2 regions of the Bacillus sp. LQ16 genome follow, and region 2 is predicted to be linked to the other one. Evidence: riboswitches for the same ligand, from Rfam matches in the RefSeq annotation. Region 2 holds a riboswitch; the other holds the start of a gene.

Region 1 (7,688 bases), 680 kb from region 2:
TGTTGATGCGGTTTCTTATTTTGAGGAGATAACAACTCGTTTATTTTTTCAATATATATTTTTCCTAATAAGAAACGCGTGTGAACATTGTTCCGCGCGTTTTTTGTCTATCTAAAAGCGTGCTGCAATGAATAGAAGATTGGGGTTATGAGTTTTAGAGGAAATAAGGGAGGAATTTAAATGTATTTACACGGCACAAGCCGAATTAATGGGCAAGGACACTTAGAAATTGGAGGGTGCGATACGACGCAGCTAGCAAAGCAATACGGAACACCACTTTATGTATACGATGAAGAGTCTATTCGAGGAAAATGCCGAGCATTTCATCGTGCTTTTAAAGAAAGTGGTTTCTCTTATCAAGTAGCATATGCAAGCAAGGCGTTCTTGTGCATGGAGATGTGCCGAGTAGCTCGTGAAGAGAATATGTCATTAGACGTTGTTTCTGGAGGAGAATTATATACTGCGCTCCAAGCAGGATTTCCAGCATCACGTATTCATTTTCATGGAAATAATAAAACAGAAGAAGAGATAGTGATGGCTCTTCAGGCGAATATCGGTTGTTTTGTCGTAGATAATTTCTTTGAATTAGAAGTTTTACACGATTTAGCGATGCAACATGGAAAGTTTGTGAACATATTAATTCGTGTAACGCCTGGAGTAGAGGCGCACACACATGAATATATTACAACAGGCCAAGATGATTCGAAATTTGGATTTGGCGTTTCAAACGGTCAAGCGATACAGGCAATTGGATTTGCTTTACAAAAATCCAATTATAATGTGCTAGGGATTCATTCACATATCGGATCGCAAATATTTGAAACAGCTGGCTTTGTTCGAGCGATTGAAGTTCTTCGCCAATTTTTAGAAGAAGTGAGAGAGCAAACAAACTATGTAGTAAAAGTGTTAAATGTAGGCGGGGGATTTGGAATACGCTACACAGAGTCGGATACACCGTTAACTCTTGAGACATATGTGCGAGCTGTAACAAGTGCAGTGAGAGAACAATTTACTGTATGTGAATATCCATTGCCAGAAATATGGATTGAACCAGGCCGTAGCATTGTAGGTGATGCTGGGACAACAATTTATACAGTTGGATCTGTGAAAGATATTCCTGGTATTCGGAAATATGTATCAGTCGATGGTGGAATGACAGATAATTTAAGACCTGCTTTATATAGTGCGCGTTATGAAGCAATGTTAGCGAATCGAGGGAATGATGAGAATGAGGAACTCGTTTCGATTGCGGGGAAATGTTGTGAGAGCGGAGATATGTTGATTTGGGATATTCATTTACCGAAAGTCGCTTCTGCTGATTTACTAGCAGTTTCCTGTACAGGAGCCTACGGGTACTCGATGGCGAATAATTACAATCGGATTCGAAGACCAGCCGTTGTCTTTGCAAAAGGCGGAACATCGCAAGTAGTTGTGGAACGCGAAACATATGAAAATATTATTGGGAACGATCGCATACGTATTAAAGAGCTTGTTTAAATAGAAAAAGGGGTTGTTCGGATGGGCAATTCCTTTTTTGTAAAATAAAATAATTAAAATATATCGGAAAACTAGGATTGAAAAAAATCAGAATTGTGATAAAATACAAATACAAAGCTTATCAAGAGAAGCGGAGGGAACTGGCCCGAAGAAGCTCGGCAACCTGCTTATAGAAAGCAAGGTGCTAAATCCAGCAAAATGGAATCCATTTTGAAAGATAAGGTAAAATATATTACCGAACAGTCTTTTCGAAATGGGAAAGATTTTTTTTATGAATAAAAAGGGGGGCTGTTCGCGTGGGTGTACGGGAACATTTTGATGAAGTATCCGAGAAGATTGAAGCGATGCTTGCTGATATGAAATATGGCTCAATTACAATTGTTGTGCAAGATGGAAAAGTAATTCAGTTAGAGAAAAGTGAAAAAGTACGTTTAAAGTGAAAAGCGCTGACTAGAAAAACTAGAGGCGGTTTTAACCTATTTTCATTAGGTTAAAACCGTCTTTTTGCTTTTACAGGGGGAAAAAACATGTTGACGTATGAAACGTGGGAAGAAAATGTTGTTTCGTTTTCGGAAGAAGATGAAACAAAAGGCGCTTTATCAGTATTAAATTGGGCTTATGAAGAGTATAAAGATGAAATCGTCTACGCATGTAGCTTTGGGGTGGAAGGTATGGTATTGCTGCACCTTATAAACCAAGTAAATCCATCTGCTAAAGTTGTATTTTTGGATACAAATGTTCATTTTCAAGAAACATATGAATTAATTCAAAGAGTGAGGGAACGATTTCCTTCATTGAATATTATAGAAAAGCAGCCAGAACTTACACTTGATGAACAGGCGAAGTTGCATGGTGAAAAACTGTGGGAGAGCAATCCGAATCTTTGTTGTAAGATTAGAAAAATTTCACCTTTAGAAAAATCATTAGTCGTGGAAAAAGCATGGATATCGGGCTTAAGAAGGGAACAATCAGAAACACGTAAGCATACAAAGTTTATAAATCAAGATCATCGTTTTCAATCTATTAAAGTTTGTCCACTTATTCATTGGACGTGGAAAGAAGTTTGGCGATATGTATACAAACATAGCTTGCCGTATAACCCGTTGCATGATGTTGGCTATCCAAGTATTGGGTGTGAGAAATGTACTTTACCTGTAGGGGATGGTGGCGATTCAAGAGATGGTAGATGGGCTGGGAAAGTGAAAACCGAATGTGGTCTTCATTATCAATAAGATGAATCTTGAAATAAAGCTAAGAGGGGATATAGAAAATGAGCACAGTAAACGAATTAGTAAACCGTATAGATGAGACATATGATATATCACAAATTGAAAAAGAAATTAAATTAGACAACATTGCTTTAAGTGATTTAGAACTATTGGCGACAGGTGGATATAGCCCGCTTACTGGTTTTTTGGGGAAGGAAGATTATGATTCAGTCGTAGAAACGCTTCGTTTAGCAAATGGTAGTGTGTGGAGTATACCAATTACATTACCGGTAACAGAAGAAGTCGCAGAAAGCCTGAAGACCGGAGAGGAAGTAAAGCTTGTCAACAATGGAAATATATATGGTGCTATTAAAATAGAAGATATTTTCGTACCAGATAAAGAAAAAGAAGCGTTACTTGTATATAAAACAACGGATGAGGCTCATCCAGGAGTGAAAAAATTATATGAACGACCAAACGTTTACGTTGGAGGAACTATTATTCTAACAAAACGCTTTGAAAATAATCAATTTCCTTCTTATCATTTAGACCCAATTGAAACGAGAGAAGAATTTAAAAAACGTGGGTGGAAAACAGTAGTCGGATTTCAAACGAGAAACCCGGTACATCGTGCCCATGAGTATATTCAAAAATCTGCTCTTGAAATTGTAGATGGTCTCTTTTTAAATCCACTCGTTGGAGAAACGAAATCGGATGATATTCCTGCTGATGTAAGAATGGAAAGCTATGAAGTACTCCTTCAAAACTATTATCCGAAAAATCGTGTCTTTTTAAGTGTATTTCCTGCTGCAATGCGTTACGCAGGACCAAGAGAAGCGATATTTCATGCGTTAGTAAGAAAGAATTTTGGATGTACCCACTTTATTGTAGGACGTGATCATGCCGGAGTAGGAGATTATTACGGAACATACGAAGCGCAAGAAATCTTCACGAATTTTACGATAGAAGAGTTAGGCATTACACCACTATTCTTTGAACATAGTTTTTACTGCACGAAATGTGAAGCGATGGCTTCAACAAAAACATGTCCGCACGGAAAAGAAGATCATGTTATTTTATCAGGTACGAAAGTAAGAGAATTATTAAGAAACGGTGAGATTCCGCCAAGTACATTTAGTCGTAAAGAAGTAGTAGAAGTGCTAATTAAAGGTTTAAAAAAAGAAGTAGTAACAGAATAGGGAGAGAACGAGATGGATACGAATATTACTTGGCATACAGCTTCGGTTTCAAAAGATGAGAGAAGAGTGAAGAATGGACATCACAGTTTTGTAATTTGGTTTACTGGTTTATCAGCTTCGGGTAAATCTACAGTAGCGAATGCGGTCGCTCGTAAACTGTTTGAAAAGAATATTGGAAATTATGTGCTGGATGGGGATAACATTCGCCACGGTTTAAATAAAGACTTAGGATTTTCTGAAAGTGATCGCATGGAAAATATAAGACGTATTGGCGAAGTGGCAAAGTTATTTGTAGATCAAGGAACAGTTGTCCTTACAGCATTTATTTCACCATTTCGAGTAGACCGCAAACAAGTAAGAGATTTATTAGCGGCAGATGAATTTATTGAAATTTTTGTGAAGTGTCCGATTGAAGAGTGTGAGAAACGTGATCCGAAAGGGCTTTATAAAAAGGCAAGAAAAGGTGATATTAAGGATTTCACAGGTATTGATTCGCCTTATGAAGAGCCAGAGCAAGCAGAATTAATTGTAGAAACGCACAAATATTCTATTGAAGAATGTGCAGAACAAATCGTGAAGTACTTACAAGAGCGTAGTTTTATCCCGCTATTTGCCGGGAAGTAAAATTCCTACCTCAAAGTTCGATTGGGGCAAGGAAGTTAGGTGGGGGTCGGGCTGCCCGTAAATACCCGATTGGTTAAGGCTAATAATCAGCGTGGGATGAACAAAACTCTACTGATTAAAGTTTCACTTTATATAGGGGGATTTAAAAATGAGTTATGAAAAAGTATGGGCTAACAATGAAAAACTAAATCAAACGGAGAAAAATAAATTAGAAAAAGATGGATTAGAAATTTTTAATGATATTCCTTACTATGCGGAAAATGGATTTGAATCTATTCCGAAAGAAGAGTGGGATGCCTTTAAATGGGCGGGATTGTATTTACAACGTCCAAAAGAAGCTGGTTATTTTATGATGCGGGTAAATATTCCGTCAGGGATTATTACAAATGCGCAGGCAGAAGTACTTGCTTCTATCGCTGAGGATTATGGACGTGATGTAATAGATATTACTACGAGACAGGCGATTCAGTTTCACTGGTTAGAAATTCAGCAAATACCAGATATTTTTAAAAGATTAGCAAGAGTTGGATTATCTTCAGCGGGGGCTTGTGGTGATATAACGCGGAATATTACAGGTAATCCGCTTGCTGGAATTGATGCAAATGAACTATTTGATACGACACATATTGTGAAAGAGGTATATGACTATTTCCAACATAATGAAGAGTTTTCTAATTTGCCACGTAAATTTAAAATGTCTATTAGTTCTAATATTTATAACTCAGCAAACGCAGAGATTAACTGTGTTGCATTTACACCTGCTACGAAAGAAATAGATGGTGAGAAAAAAGTTGGTTTTCATATAAAAGTAGGCGGAGGATTATCAGCCCGTCCATATTTAGCTGATGAATTAGATGTGTTCGTTTTACCAGAAGAAGTGAAGGCAGTGGCAATTGCGATTGCTACTATATTCCGTGATTTTGGATATCGTGAGAAACGTCATTTAGCCCGTTTGAAATTTCTTGTTGCGGACTGGGGAGCAGAGAAATTTAAAGAGAAACTAATAGAGTATACAGGGCCTTTACAAAGTAAAGGGGAAAGTGCACTCAAAGGATGGAATGCAGGCTATTTTTATGGTGTTCAAGACCAAAAACAAGAGGGATTAAAATATGTAGGTTTTAATGTACCGGTAGGTCGTTTACATGCAGAAGAAATGTTTGAGATTGCAAGAATCGCAAAGCAATATGGAAATGGACAAATTCGTACATGTAATTCACAAAATTTCATTATTCCGAACGTTCCTCCGGAAAATGTAAAAGGATTACTTAGTGAACCGTTGTTTGAAGCGATATCTGCAAGCCCAAAATCATTTATTGGTCATGCGGTTTCATGTACCGGTATTGAATATTGTAATCTTGCATTAGTAGAAACGAAAGAAAGATTACGAAAAATTGCAGAATACTTAGATACACAAATTGCACTCGATGTTCCAGTTCGAATTCATATGGTAGGCTGCCCGAATTCATGTGGTCAACGTCAAATTGCTGACATTGGGTTACAAGGGGTGAAAATGAAAACGAAGGAAAAGGGAATTGTTGAAGCATTTGAGATATATGTAGGTGGAACGTTGTTAGATGGCGGTGCCTACAATCAAAAGTTAAAAGGAAAAATAGATGGCGAGGATTTACCTGATGTACTCGCATCATTTATAAGTTATTTCAAAGAGAATAAATTACCAGCCGAAACATTTTATGATTTTGTAGGTCGTGTTGGTGTAGACACATTACAAATAGCGTTAAATAACGTGTTAGAAGAAGTCATAGCGTCTTAGGGGGGACAATATGGATTTATATCGATTTGAAGCTGTATTAGTGAGTGATATTGTTCCGATTGTTGTTGTTGCTCAAAGTGAAGAACAGGCATTTAAGCTTGCGGAGATTGAGCTTGAAAAACATTTTTTACCGTTGCCAGAGGTAAAAGAGATTTCTTTGTTTGAAAAAAAGAAGATTCGAAAAGGTGCAGCATTTGTTATTCATGAGTAGAGATTAGTAATACGAAAAAATAAAAACTTCCATTCTTATATACGAATGGAAGTTTCATTTTAATAGTAGAAATGAGGAGAGATGATGGGGAAGGTTTATATTGTTGGAGCGGGTCCTGGCGATCCAGATTTAATTACTGTTAAAGGGTTGAAATGTATTGAGAAGGCAGATGTTATTTTATACGATCGCCTTGTGAATAAAGAGCTGCTTTCACACGCAAAGCCTGACGCGGATTTAATTTATTGCGGGAAACTCCCGAATTATCACACGATGAAGCAAGAAACAATTAATACATTTCTTATTAAGTATGCGAAAAAAGGGAAAGTAGTAACGAGGCTTAAGGGCGGCGATCCATTTGTATTTGGTAGAGGGGGAGAAGAAGCGGAAGCATTAGCAAAGCAAGGTGTACCATTTGAAATCGTCCCAGGTATTTCATCTGGAATAGCTGCACCTGCTTATGCTGGTATTCCAGTGACGCACCGTGATGCAAGTGCAAGTTTTGCTATTGTGACTGGGCATAGGAAAGAAGGTGCTGAAGAAGAAGTGAAATGGGAAAGTTTAGCGAAAGGTGTAGAGACTTTAGCGATATATATGGGGGTTAGTAATTTGCCCTACATATGTGAGCAACTTATGAAGCATGGAAAAGATAAAAGTACGCCAGCTGCTATTATTGAGCAGGGGACGACGTCTATGCAACGTACAGTTGTTGGGACATTAGGAACAATTGTAGATGTTGCGAAAAAAGAGCAAATTCAAAATCCGAGCATGATTGTAATTGGAGAAGTTGTCCGTTTTAGAGAAAAAATCCATTGGTTTGAGAAGCAAACGGAAAATGCTTATCAAGTAAGTGGAGTGTTGTAAAATGAAAGCCGTCTTATATATATGTCATGGAAGTCGTTTGAAGACAGCGAAAGAAGAGGCGATTCAATTTATTACATCGTGTATGAGTCGTATAGAAGCGAATATTCAAGAAGTTTGTTTTTTAGAGTTAGCGAATCCTTCTATTGAAGATGGTTTTCGTACATGTGTGAAGCGTGGGGCCACGGAGATTATTGCCATCCCTGTTTTTTTATTAGCGGCAGGTCATGTGAAGAAAGATATTCCATTTGAATTGGTAAAGCTCAAGAATCAATATCCGAATGTTAAAGTGACTTATGGTAATCCGTTTGGTGTATCAG
Region 2 (7,688 bases):
GTTCCATTTGAACAAGCATTTACAGCAACAATTATTGCTGCTGTTGTCGGAACATTATTTATGGCAATCTTTACAAACTTACCAATCGCAATCGCGCCAGGTATGGGATTAAATGCTTACTTCTCTTACTCTGTTGTAAAAGCGCATGAAGGCATGACTTTCGCAATTGCATTCTCTGCTGTATTCGTAGCAGGTATGATTTTAATTTTGTTATCATTCACATCTTTCCGTACAAAATTAATGGAAGCAATTCCTGAAAACTTAAAACATGCAATTACTGCTGGTATCGGTCTTTTCATCGCCTTTATCGGTTTACGTTTAACAGGTATCGTTACAAAAAATGATGCAAATTTAGTTGGACTTGGTGATCTTCACTCTGCTCCAGTTCTACTAGCATTGGCTGGGCTTGGAATTACTATTGTTCTTATGTCTTTAAATGTAAATGGCGCACTATTTATTGGTATGCTATTAACTGGTATTATCGCTTTCTTCACAGGGCAATTAACATTCTCAAACGGTGTTACATCAATGCCTGGATTACCAGAAGGAATTATCGTTTCAAATCCAATTACTGCTGTATCTGACGTAATTAACTACGGATTATATGGCGTTGTATTCTCATTCTTCCTTGTTACACTATTCGATACAACAGGTACATTACTTGGCGTTGCACAACAAGGTGGATTTATGAAAGACGGAAAGCTTCCAAAAGCTGGACGCGCTCTTCTATCTGACTCATTCTCAGCAACAATCGGTTCTATGTTCGGAACAACACCATCAACAGCTTACATTGAATCATCTGCTGGTGTTGCAGCTGGTGGTCGTACTGGTTTAACAACTGTTACAGTAGCTGTTCTATTCGCACTAGCAGCATTCTTCGGACCATTAGTAAGTGCTGTTTCTGGTGTATCAGCTATTACTGCACCATCATTAATTATCGTTGGTAGTCTTATGATGGGTTCAGTTCGCCACATCGATTGGGACGCATTTGATGAAGCATTCCCAGCATTTTTAGTAATCTTAAGCATGCCACTTACATCAAGTATCGCAACAGGTATCGCACTTGGATTTATTTCATACCCACTTATGAAAGTGGCAAAAGGTAAATTCCGTGCTGTTCACCCACTTGTATATGTATTTGGAATTTTGTTTGCTTATCAATTGATATTCTTACCACATTAAAATCCCTCTTTCTGAGGGATTTTTTTATAAATACTGTTTGACAACACCATTCGTTTGTGGAATAATTCAAAATAGTTAAATATTCGATGTCTTATCAAGAGCAGGTGGAGGGATGAGCCCTACGAAGCCCGGCAACCGACCCATTTATGGGCACGGTGCTAATTCTTACAACACATTGTGTTGAAAGATAAGAGTAATATGATAAGGCGTCTTTTCTATATGAAAAGGCGTTTTTTATTTTCACTCCCTCCTCTCTCTTTTTAGTTTAGGAGGGATTTTTTTATGAAAAAATTATGTTCCATCGTACTTATTTTTCTCTTATTTACATTAGCAGCATGTACAAATGAACAAGATGCTATCTCTTCACAAAAGCAACAAACTGTGAGAAAGGCGACTACAACGGTAGAAAATCAATTACAAACAGAAATTCCAAGCCAAATGAAGAAGCCATTAAAAATCGCATTAATTATGCAAATGTCCATCGGAACTTTTTCCTCTCAATATATTGAGGGTGTCAAAAAACAAGTTGAGCTATTTGGCGGCAGTGTACAAGTCTACAATTCTGATAACGATTTAGCAAAAATGGCTGCAAATTTAGATACTGCTATTAATTCAAAAGTGGATGGTATTTTAATTGATCATGGCCGTTCTGAAGCACTAAAACCTGGAGTAGAAAAAGCGTTACAAGCGAACATTCCCGTAGTTGCGTTCGATAACGATCTACGCTTGCCAGGTGTGACAATTATTGATCAAGATGACTATAGTCTTGCATGGAAATCATTAAAAACGTTAGCGGAAGATTTGAATGGACAAGGAAATATCGCAGTTGTATGGGTCGGCGGATTTGCTCCAATGGAACGTCGCAATGTTATCATTGATGCTTTTTATAAACGGTATCCAAATATAAAAGAAGTTGCAAGATTCGGTACTGCTAGTAATAACACACCGCTCGATACACAAACACAAGTAGAAGCTTTACTAAAGAAATATCCGAAAAAAGGCGATTTACAAGCTATTTTCGCTTCGTGGGATGAGTTTGCTAAAGGGGCTGTTAAAGCACTTGAACAAGCTGGTCGTACAGATATAAAAGTATATGGCATTGACTTAAGCAATGAAGATTTACAACTCATGCAAAAAGAAAACTCACCTTGGACTGCTACAGCTGCAACTGATCCAGCTGAAGTAGGTAAGGTTCAAGTACGATTTTTATACAAAAAAATTGCTGGTGAACAAACGCCAGATATTTATTCACTAGAACCTTATTTAGTAAAGAAAAATAGTTTACCAAAAGAAAATATAACAATGGATCAGTTATCAAAATATATAAACGGTTGGGGAGACTCAAAAGATGCATATTCCCCTTGGATGAAAAAATTAGAGAAGGAGAAAAAATGATGACGTTCTCTCTTCAAAACATTACACATTCTTATCATGTCGCTACACCTGTTCTAGAAGATGTTTCTATTCATATTCAAAAAGGAAAAGTACACGCTTTACTAGGCATGAACGGTGCGGGAAAAAGTACTTTACTAAAAATAGCAACTGGTGAAATTCAACCAGTTGTTGGCGATATAAAAATTGATACTCAGTCTGTTTCCTTTACTTCACCGCGCGATGCAAAAAAGCATGGCATTTCTTTCGTAACACAAGAAGTAGATCACGGACTTATTCTCGGATTATCTGTATTAGAAAATGTACTAATCGATCATTTAGCAATGCAAAATAAAGTACTATTTTCAAAGTCCAAATTAGTCGCACTTGCTAAACAACATTTGCAAACTGTACAGGTAAATTTAAATGTTTCGGAAGATGTTTCAAACTGTTCATTACATGAAAAACAATTACTTCTTATCGCAAGAGCTTTATCTAACAATACAAATTACCTTTTATTAGATGAACCTACTTCTTCTCTTGGACCAAAAGAAGTTGAAACCTTTGGGAAACTATTAAAAGATTTAACATCAAAAGGAATTGGCATCCTTTTAGTTTCTCATCGTTTATCAGAGATTCGAAATTTCGCGGATGATGTAACTGTATTACATAACGGTCAAGTTGCCCTTTCTGAAACCATTACAACGATTACAGATCAACAAATTGTGGAAGCAATGACTGGAAAACAACTTACACTTCCTATTAATACCGCACCAAAAACCGGGAGCGAGGAACTATTTAAAGTACAAGAGCTTCTATTACACGAAGGTCATTCTCCCCTTTCTCTTACAATACGAAAAGGAGAAACTGTTGTGATATACGGATTAATTGGAAGTGGAAAAACAACACTTGCTGAAACGTTATTTGGTGCTCTTCATACTTATCACGCAGAAATAGACGGTCAAAAACTAACGATTAAAACACCACGAGATGCGATTAAAGCGAAAATCGCACTTGTACCAGAAGAAAGAAGAAAACAAGGCGTATTTCTTTCGGAAGATATTATAAGTCACACAAATTTACATCAATCAGGTTGGAAACGAAAACAAACCGAATTAAATGATGCTACTACAGCAATTTCTTCTTTCGGTATTTCACCAAATGACCCAAAGGCACTTATTCATTCACTTAGCGGTGGAAACCAACAAAAAGTCTCAATTGCAAAGTGGAGTGGATTCAAACCTAATCTATTTCTTTTAGACGAGCCAACTAAAGGTGTAGACATCGCTGCGAAACAAGACATTTTTCAATTCATTCGCAACATTACAGAAAACGGAAGTTCCGTAATTTATTTCACAGGAGAACAAGATGAAGCGTTGCATATCGCTGATCGCATTCTTATACTGGCAAACGGAGAATTTGTAGGTGAATACTTACCAAGCGAACTATCTCCTGAACAGCTTTTACATTTATCTGAAGGGAGCTATTCCATTGAATCTCGTTCATAAAACGAAAACTAAGAAACTATATTTACCTACTCATCTTTTTTATCAATTTAGTACAATTGCTATTATTATAGGTGTTACAATTTTTTTCTCTATCGTCAATGATTCTTTTTTAACATATAACAATATTAGTGATATTTTACGTTCTATTTCCATCGTAACGTTACTTGCAATCGGCGTTACCTTTACATTGATTGTAGATGGATTTGATTTATCAGTCGGCTCTACCGCTAGTTTAGCAACAATTGCAGCTGCTTCTTGTCTCGTTTTATATCGACAAGAACTATTAGTTACACTCCTTGTTCCTATTCTTTGCGGATTATTAGTTGGATTATTAAATGCACTACTCGTTATCCGAATTAAACTACCCGATTTACTAGCTACATTAAGTATCATGTATATCGTTAATGGACTACACTTAACATTTTCAAAAGGATCCTCAATTTATGAAGGAATGTCCGGTGCAACAGGACATTTTATTCCATCCTTTTTATTTATCGGTCAAGGTTCCGTCTTAGGAATTCCAGTCCCTGTCATTATCATGCTTACTGTCGTTTTAATTGCACATCTATTTTTAGAAAAAACAACGTACGGTCGTTTCTTTTATATGACTGGTGGGAATCGAGAAGCTGCTAGATTAGCCGGTATTCCTACTGATCGTTACCGTGTATATGCTTATATGATTAGTGGTTTACTAGCTTCTATTGGCGGCATTATTCTATGCAGCCGCGTTGGAACAGGACAAGTTTCAGCTGGTGCTCCATTATTAATGGATGCAGTCGCAGCTGCCTATATCGGTTACGCAATGTTCGGTGCCAAGAAACCAAATATAGTCGGAACATTCCTCGGCTCGGTATTAATTGGAATTATATTAAATGGACTCACAATGATGAACGTTCCTTATTATGCACAAGATATTATTAAAGGCAGCATTTTAATTACAGCCTTAGCCTTTTCATTTATTAAAAAGAAGCGTAAATAAAAAGAGAGCATCGAATTCGATGCTCTCTTTTCCCTTTGCAACAATCACCCGAAAGCCTCCACGATTACTAAACTATGAAAAAGATAACAGCAGTTAAAAATTATTAATATTTCTCATTCACCTGTAATTCTTTACTATACTTTTGAATGAAAACTGATGAAATAACCATTACTATGCCCACACTAAAACCAATAAGTTGATCTAATAACATTTCATCATGAATAAACCAGCGAAGTAAAAATACACCCCCAAAAATAAGCATCATGATAAATCCAGTATGTCTAAGCCCTTTATATACATTTTCCATATGTATCACCTCTCCACATACTTTTATCCATATTATACCATAATCTAAAAACGTGTATAACCAACATTCGGTATTGAAACCAATAATAAAAAGACTGCAGAGAACTCCATCTCCACAGCCTAATTATTATTTTTGCAAAAACGCCTGCAAATCTGCAAATTGTCTCTTTGCATCTTCATAGCCTTGCTCGTATAAATTTTGTAGTTTTGCTGTATCTTTTTCCATACGATCTACTTGAAGCGGCACTTCTGGGCGAATAACAAATAAATTACCAGCTTGCTCTTCTTTTTCAATATAGTGAAGTGTTTCATTATACACTTCATAACGATTCAACATCGTGTTAACAAGATTCGGATATTTTTTATAAGCTTTTCCTGCAATCCATCCGAATTTTGATTTTTTCTTCGCGTAACCATGATTTCTCGTTAAAATAACGACTGATTTTTTAAATCCATCTTCCTGTGCTTTACGAACTGGAATTGGATCAGAAATCCCGCCATCTAATAACTGCTTACCACGATAATTTACTACTGGTGCAATGAAAGGCAATGAACTAGACGCTTGTAATAGATTTAGTGCATCATCATTCGTTCCTTCTTTCTCAAAATAAACAGATTGTCCTGTTTCACAATCCGTCGTTCCTACAAGGAAACGTTCTGGGCTATTAAAGTATGTTTCAAAATCAAACGGAACATGCTTTTCTGGAATTTCATGAAAAATGAAATCCATATCAAATAGCTGACGTTTTCTCCATAAGTTTTTATACGACAAATATTTCGGATGTGATGCATAATCAATATTGACCGTTTTATTTCTATTTCTTTGTCTGGAAAGATACGACGCTGCATGACAAGCACCAGCTGATACACCGATTACATATGGAAAATATAAATCTTGTTCCATAAAGTATTCTAATATCCCACCCGTATATACACCACGCATACCGCCGCCTTCTAATACTAACCCCGTATTTTCAAGCATGTTACTCTCTCCTCTATATATATTGACTCTTTAATTATTCACCATGTTAAGTATCTTTTTCTATTATATATGAGTTCTTTCAGAAATTATATTTAAAAGACTTGAGAAAAAGGAGTTTTTTCTTCCGATTATATTTCCAAATGATCGGAGACATCCTTTATAAACCTTTGAATAAAGTCTTGCTCTTCTTTCCTATATCCATCTAAAAGTAACAACCACTTTTCTTCAGCTTGCTTATGCAATTTTTCATGAGCTTTATATATTTCATTTCCGCTTTCCGTTAAGCTGAAGAAGATTTCTTTTTGATTATCTAACATTTGCATCTTCTCAACGAATTGCTTTTGAAACAACTTCGTACAAATTTTAGAGATTGCTCCCTTCGTCATGCCCATTTCTGTCGTAATTGCCGTTACATTCATCAAACCATTTTTTCCGATACATTCGATTACATGTAACTCAGATAAAGACATACTACTTACACCTGTCTCATAAAGAAACTTCTCGTTTTGTCGTTTTAAATGTTCTTCTTTTTTATGCAAAAGTGTACGAATGTCCGACAGTATTTCCATTTGCTTCGTTGTATGCTTCAATCCGTTCGCCTCCTAAGTTTCCAAAGAAACAATTTAACTATATACCATTTTAAAATTACTTTTTCATCTTTACAAGTGAGAAAATCATGTTAAAATAAATTTAGTTTCCGAGGAAACTAAAATACAAGGAGGTTAACAAGATGAAAAAATCTAAACTAACTTTCATTTTATATGTTGTCTGTATTAGTGCCTTACTCGGTTCCTTCGCTCAAAATATTTACACACCTATCTTACCGATGATTCAAAATTCTTTTCACACTTCTCTTTATCTTGTAAATGTAACAGTTTCACTTTTCACATTCGTTCTTGCAATTATGCAGCTCGTATATGGACCTTTAATTGATACAAAAGGGAGAAAATCTGTCCTTATCCCTAGTTTAGTCATTAGTACAATTGGTTCAATCGGATGTGCCTTTTCGGCAAACATTTATTTATTTCTCTTTTTTAGAGCTGTTCAAGCTATAGGAATAGCGGCTATACCTGTAGTTTCAGCAACGATTATCGGCGATTTATTTGAAGGAAAAGAACGCGGAGAAGCGATGAGCCTATACCAAATGTTACTTGCCCTCGCGCCTGCAATGGCTCCACTCATAGGTGGTTATCTTGGCAGTATAAATGGTCACTTATCTGTATTCCTCTTTTTATCTACACTTGGCATTATCTTATTAATTATAAACATTTCACTACTTCCAGAAACAAAGCCAAATGTAATTAAGCAGTCTAAAGCACAAAAGAATTACTCTCTTATCTTAAAAAATAAAACTGGATTT

The links. Region 2 has a riboswitch for S-adenosylmethionine ahead of AC3EMB_RS04060 (sugar ABC transporter substrate-binding protein). Riboswitches for the same ligand answer to the same signal wherever they lie in the genome.
Region 1: linked by a shared signal. The riboswitch ahead of AC3EMB_RS07500 (YezD family protein) and the one ahead of AC3EMB_RS04060 (sugar ABC transporter substrate-binding protein) in region 2 are both predicted to bind S-adenosylmethionine.

Annotation. Positions count from the first base shown of each region.
Region 1 covers NZ_CM173491.1:1,475,589-1,483,276, forward strand. Annotated here, with positions in the region: gene lysA (diaminopimelate decarboxylase) at 181-1,497, shown strand; SAM riboswitch class I at 1,613-1,721, shown strand; gene AC3EMB_RS07500 (YezD family protein) at 1,794-1,937, shown strand; gene AC3EMB_RS07505 (phosphoadenylyl-sulfate reductase) at 2,025-2,729, shown strand; gene sat (sulfate adenylyltransferase) at 2,768-3,904, shown strand; gene cysC (adenylyl-sulfate kinase) at 3,917-4,528, shown strand; gene AC3EMB_RS07520 (nitrite/sulfite reductase) at 4,677-6,299, shown strand; gene AC3EMB_RS07525 (DUF3906 family protein) at 6,310-6,510, shown strand; gene cobA (uroporphyrinogen-III C-methyltransferase) at 6,595-7,371, shown strand; gene AC3EMB_RS07535 (sirohydrochlorin chelatase) at 7,373-7,688, shown strand, end outside.
Region 2 covers NZ_CM173491.1:795,589-803,276, reverse strand. Annotated here, with positions in the region: gene AC3EMB_RS04065 (NCS2 family permease) at 1-1,182, shown strand, start outside; SAM riboswitch class I at 1,271-1,376, shown strand; gene AC3EMB_RS04060 (sugar ABC transporter substrate-binding protein) at 1,465-2,577, shown strand; gene AC3EMB_RS04055 (sugar ABC transporter ATP-binding protein) at 2,574-4,061, shown strand; gene AC3EMB_RS04050 (ABC transporter permease) at 4,045-5,040, shown strand; gene AC3EMB_RS04045 (hypothetical protein) at 5,144-5,347, opposite strand; gene AC3EMB_RS04040 (patatin-like phospholipase family protein) at 5,474-6,328, opposite strand; gene AC3EMB_RS04035 (MarR family transcriptional regulator) at 6,457-6,918, opposite strand; gene AC3EMB_RS04030 (MFS transporter) at 7,059-7,688, shown strand, end outside.